Regions from separate parts of the Staphylococcus ratti genome, predicted to be linked through region 2. Evidence: predicted binding sites of a transcription regulator. Region 2 holds the regulator's gene; the other holds the start of a gene.
The links. Region 2 encodes Rex, which represses fermentation and respiration genes when NADH is low (regulators of the CRP and FNR family bind a similar motif). Its sites were predicted from a motif close to TTGTGAAATATTTCACAA; they were not measured.
Positions count from the first base shown of each region.

Region 1: LN051_RS01930 (nitrate reductase subunit alpha) is a predicted target of Rex. The motif match lies at 1,225-1,242, and genes of this name have one in related genera.

Region 1 covers NZ_CP086654.1:451,614-454,834, forward strand. The annotation lists gene LN051_RS01920 (5'-nucleotidase C-terminal domain-containing protein) at 1-1,077, shown strand, start outside; gene LN051_RS01930 (nitrate reductase subunit alpha) at 1,347-3,221, shown strand, end outside.
Region 2 covers NZ_CP086654.1:769,459-772,679, forward strand. The annotation lists gene LN051_RS03560 (ABC-F family ATP-binding cassette domain-containing protein) at 1-1,042, opposite strand, end outside; gene LN051_RS03565 (redox-sensing transcriptional repressor Rex) at 1,326-1,973, shown strand; gene LN051_RS03570 (YeeE/YedE family protein) at 2,198-3,221, shown strand, end outside.

The DNA.
Region 1 (3,221 bases), 320 kb from region 2:
CAAGGAGAACGTGACGATGTACGCCGTCATGAAACAAATTTAGGTAATGCAATTGCAGATGCGATGGAAGCGTACAGTCAGACACATTTTAGTCATCCTGCAGATTTTGCAGTAACAAATAGTGGTGGTATTCGCGCGTCTATTGCCAAAGGTAAAGTGACGTTAAATGACATCATTACTGTGTTGCCGTTTGGGAATACAATAGCGCAAATACAAGTGAAAGGTTCAGATGTACGTGCTGCATTTGAACATAGTTTAGGGGCACCAACAGAAAATGATCAGGGGACAACACAACTGTCAGCAAATGGGGGATTGTTACAAGTTTCCAAATCGATTCGTGTATATTTTGACATCAATGCACCATCGGGACAACGGATTAAAGCCATTCATATCCTTAACCAAAAGACAGGTAAGTTTGAAGCATTAGATCCAAATCGTACGTATCGTATTGCAACGAATGACTTTACAGCTTCAGGTGGTGATGGTTTTACGATGTTGAATGGTCCAAGAGAAGAAGGATTATCTTTAGATAAAGTATTTGCCGATTACTTAAAAGAGGCAGACCTTGCGCAATATGATACGACGCAAGCACATCGAATTATCAATGGAGAGCCAGAAGTGATTGAACCGTCAACACCGAGTAAGATCATACCGTTTCCAAATCCAAAATCGCCATCATTACCACATGAAAAAGAAAATCAAGTTCAAACAGTACCAGGTCATGAAGGAGACGCATTAAAAGGCAAGCTTGCATCACTTTCAACAAATAAAGGTACCCCATCGCTTGTGTCAGGTATGCAAATCAACCATCAAGGTGATATCGTATCTAAAACGACAGGCCAAGTCGTTATACCTAACTCAAAAGTGAAACATTATAAAGGTCAGTTAGCATATGTTAATGATAAAGGCGAACTTGTATCTTTGAAGACTGGGGAAGTACTTTTAAACGTGTCAGTAGCGCAACACTACATTCAAGATACGTTACCTCATACAGGCCAACAACAAGAATCACCAATCATCATTGGCGGTTTGTTAGTCATAGGTGGTTATTTATTGTTTAGACGTTACACAGCATAAATATAACAATCGTCAAAGTTTAGCGATGAAGAATTCTATAAAAGAGTTCTTCATCGCTTTTTTAATCTCTCGCGTTCGTCTAGTAAAAGGTTATGAAAGAAGAGGTGTATAGGGAATAAAAGGGGCTAACCAAAAGTATTTATCAACTTGTGAATTTTTTAACATTAGGGGATTTTACAAGGGAATTAGGTGTTTCCCTAATGTTGCGACTTTAGTAAGGACTATACAATTAAATTAACTCGGAGAGCCTGGGAATGAGGAGGATGAACATGGTTAAATTTGGATTGAAATTTTTTAAGCCAACAGAAAAATTCAATGGTAACTGGTCGGTGCTAGAACATAAAAGCCGTGAATGGGAAAAAATGTATCGAGAACGTTGGAGTCACGATAAAGTTGTACGTACGACACATGGCGTGAACTGTACGGGGTCATGCTCATGGAAAGTATTTGTTAAAAATGGCGTTATTACTTGGGAGAATCAACAAATTGACTATCCAAGTTGTGGTCCCGATATGCCTGAATTTGAACCGCGTGGATGTCCGCGAGGTGCTTCATTTTCATGGTATGAATATAGTCCATTACGCATTAAATATCCATACGTGCGTGGGAAATTATGGGATTTATGGACACAAGCATTAGAAGAACATCAAGATCCAATTAAAGCTTGGGCTTCCATTATAGAAGATGATGAAAAAGCGATGTCATATAAATCAGCGCGTGGTAAAGGTGGCCATATTCGTGCGAGTTGGAAAGAGGTTGCGACGCTCATTGCAGCTCAATTAATTTATACCATTAAAAAAGATGGGCCAGATCGTATTGCTGGCTTTACACCAATACCAGCAATGTCGATGATTAGCTATGCTGCAGGCGCACGTTTTATTTCTTTACTTGGGGGAGAAATGTTAAGTTTTTACGATTGGTATGCAGACTTACCGCCTGCCTCACCACAAATCTGGGGCGAACAAACGGATGTCCCAGAATCTAGTGATTGGTACAACGCTTCGTATATTATGATGTGGGGATCGAATGTGCCACTTACACGTACGCCTGATGCCCACTTTATGACGGAAGTACGTTATAAAGGGGCTAAAGTCATTTCAGTAGCACCTGACTACGCTGAAAATGTTAAGTTTGCGGACAATTGGATGGCACCAAATCCAGGTACTGATGCGGCTATCGCACAAGCAATGACACACGTTATTTTACAAGAATTTTATGAAGACCATCCTTCTGAAATGTTTATTAATTATGCGAAACAATACTCAGATATGCCTTTTATTATTCGGTTAGATCAAGATAAAAGAGGCTATAAAGCAGGTCGCTTTTTACGCTCTTCTGATTTTGGAAGTACAACTGAAAATAGCGAATGGAAACCTGTCATTATCGATGCTTTGACAAATACGATTCAAGTCCCTAACGGCACGATGGGGCAACGTTGGGAAGAGGGCAAAAAGTGGAACTTAAAACTTGAAAATGAACACGGTGAAACGATTGACCCTGCGATGTCAGTTGTAAGTGGTGAACACGATATAGTAACGATTCAATTTCCTTATTTTGATAATGCAGGAAATGGCGTGTTTGAAAGACCAATTGCGGTGCGTAAAATGACTTTAGCGAATGGTGAAGAAGTTTTAGCAACGACAATTTATGACTTAATGACAAGTCAATATGGCGTGAAACGATTTAATCATCCATTAGAAGCGAAAGGGTTAAATGATAAAGATGCTTTTTATACACCGGCTTGGCAAGAAAAAGTAACGGGTGTCAAAGCCAGTCTCGTAACACAAGTCGCAAGAGAATTTGCCCAAAATGCGATTGATACAGGTGGACGCTCAATGATTATTATGGGGGCTGGTATTAATCACTGGTTTAATTCAGACATGATTTATCGTTCTATTTTAAATCTTGTTGTACTGTGTGGCTGTCAAGGCGTCAACGGCGGCGGCTGGGCACATTATGTAGGTCAAGAAAAATGCCGTCCGATTGAAGGTTGGAGTACGATTGCTTTTGCAAAAGATTGGCAAGGGCCTCCTCGTTTACAAAACGGCACAAGTTGGTTTTATTTTGCGACGGATCAATGGAAATATGAAGCATCTGGCGTAGATAAACTGGCGTCACCACTTGCTGAAAGCGTGAAATTACAA
Region 2 (3,221 bases):
TCGGTTGCGTAATTGGTGTAGTATAACCAATTTCTAAATTTTGAACATGCATGACATCATTACCAGTATTACGCTCGAAATCAAATTGAATATTAGCACTTTTAGCATCTAACATTGGCTTTTCAATACGTTCCATTTTTTCTAATATTTTACGTCGGCTTTTAGCCATACCACTCGTTGATGCACGAGTAATATTTTTTTCTACAAAAGTTTCAAGGCGTTTCATTTCACTTTGTTGACGTTCATATTCAGCCATACGTTTTTCATAATATTGATCACGAAGTTGAACATATTTGGCATAGTTCCCTTTATAATGTTTTACTTCACCTAGCGCAACATCATACACTTGAGTAACAATTTTATCTAGGAAGTAGCGATCGTGAGAAATAATAATAATTGCGCCACTAAAAAACTTCAAATAATCTTCAAGCCATTCTGTCGTTTCCATATCAAGGTGGTTTGTAGGTTCATCTAAGAGAAGTAAATCAGGCTCGCTTAATAGCATTTGTGCAAGTGATAAGCGTGTTTTTTGGCCACCACTGAAATCATTAATGGCTCTATCATAGTCTGCTTCAGTAAAATTCAAGCCGTTAAGTACTGTTTTTATTTTACTTTCATATTGATAGCCTTCCATTTGTTCAAACTGATTAGATAACGATTCATAGTTATTTAAATGCTTTTGATATTCTAAAGTCTCATAGTGGTCAGCATGTTGACTTAACCAATCTGTTTCTTGTTGCATCCTTTGTGCAATTGCCTCAACTTCTTTGAAAGGTTTAGCCATTTCTTCAAAAACTGTGTTATCTGTATCTAGTGTCATTTGTTGCGTTAAATAGCCTAATTTTAGACCTTTAACTTTTGAAATATGACCGCTATCATAGCCCTCAACCCCCGCAATAATCTTCATTAAGGTTGATTTTCCAGCTCCATTTCGACCTACAATGCCAATACGTTCTCCCGTTTGTATTTCGAAATTGACATGATCAAAAATCTCCTCACCATCAAATGATTTTGAGATTTGACTTAGTTGCATTAATATCATGTTCAGACTCCTTTCATTCTATTTTATTGTACAATAAAGTAGAGGGGCATCAAATAGATTAAGTTCCTTTAAATGACGAATTCAGGTATAATTATTATGGAATAAAAGTTGGTGAAATTTATAACAAAACAATAGATTAAGTCAAAATGGTATTATAATTAGCATAACTTCATTAAGTAGCCTAGCATCCATGACCTAATTGTAATATGAAAATAGGTTTCCATGACCTAATTGACTTGAAGTGATACACTTTATTAGGTGTCTAGAATATGGAGGATTGGAAATGACTAGAGAAATAAATAAAATACCGCGCGCAACACTAAAACGATTACCACTTTACTATCGATTTGTGAATGGCCTTAAAGCTAAAGGGGCGTCACGAGTGAACTCAAAAGAAATCAGTGAAGGTTTAAGTATTGATTCTGCGACGATTCGTCGAGATTTTTCTTACTTTGGCGAATTAGGTAAAAAAGGTTATGGTTACAATATCGATAGCTTATTAGAGTTTTTTAAATCTGAACTTAGTGATGCTGATATTATAAAAATAGGTTTAGTAGGGGTCGGACACTTAGGAAAAGCTTTAATTTCGTATAACTTTTCGATTCATGAGGATATGACGATTACAGAAGCATTTGACATCGATCCAGAAGTGATTGGTCAGCAAATTGGAGAAGTTACGGTAAAATCAATAGATGAAATGCGTCAAGTCATTCAAGAACAAGCGCTAGAAGTGATTATTATTGCGACGCCAGTCAAAGTCGCACAAAATGTTACGGATCAACTTGTAGAAGCGGGGGTCAAAGGAATTTTAAACTTCACAGCTTCACCTGTACACGTTCCTAATGATGTTCAAGTACACCAAATTGATTTAGGTGTCGAACTTCAATCGTTATTATTCTTTATGAAAAACTACGGTAAATCAAACACATAAATTAAGAGATTAAAATTTAAAATAGGTTTGGATAAGAAAGCTCTGAATGCCATGACTGGTATCTCAGAGCTTTTATGTATGATGAATGTAAGTTTTTTTCTAGTTTCTTTCAAATTTCACTATCGAAAAGTAGGATGATACAAAATTAAATAACATTTGCTCTTGATAATTCAGCTGTTTTTGCTATAATTCTTATCATAATAATCGGAATAGGAGAGAATGTTATGGTATGGACGATATTTAGTGGTCTTATCGTAGGGCTTTTACTAGGATTTGTCATGCAACGGACACGTTTTTGTTTGACGGGCGGTTTCCGTGATATGTATGTACAAAAAAATAATAAAATGTTTTATGCTTTGCTTATCGCAATAGCAATCCAAGCTATTGGGATTTTCGTTTTAAATATGATGGGGCTTATTACCATTGATAATGGGACTTTTCCTATCATTGGCACAATGATAGGTTCATTTATATTTGGCATAGGAATTATATTAGCTGGTGGTTGCGCCACTGGCACATACTATAGAGCAGGTGAAGGGTTGATTGGGAGCTGGATTGCCCTTATTATGTATGGGCTTTTTGCTGCCATTACAAAAAAGGGAGTTTTAGCGCCTTTAATGGAAGGACTAAACAGCAAAACTGTGGCAAATGCCGACATGGCACAATCTACAGGAGTTCCGAGTTGGGTGTTCTTAATTGTGTTGTTAACTGTAACAACAGTTTTAGTCATAAAAACATTGCGCAAACCTAAACCGAAAATTGCAGTTCCTAAATTAAAGCAACGCTATACAGGTGTACGTCACTTTTTATTCGAAAAACGTTTCCATCCGTTTGCAGCTGCAGTTGCTGTTGGCTTAATCGCATTGCTTGCGTGGCCGATGTCAGTATCTACTGGTCGAGATGGGGGACTTGGTATTACAACACCATCATCTAATATTGTCGTATTTTTAACGACAGGGGATGTAAGTGTTGTAGATTGGGGTGTCTTCCTTGTTATTGGTATTTTCTTCGGTTCCTATATTGCTGCTCGAGGATCGAGAGAATTCGCGTGGCGTTTACCAGACAAAAAGACGCTTCGCAATAGCACTATTGGCGGTGCATGTATGGGATTTGGAGCTGCAGTGGCTGGAGGCTGTTCGATTGGCAACGGCTTAGTTGCTACAGCTGCTCTGTCTTGGCAAGGATGGATTGCTCTTGCATTTATGATTTTAGGGACATGGTTTATGAGTTACTTTATTTTTATTCGCC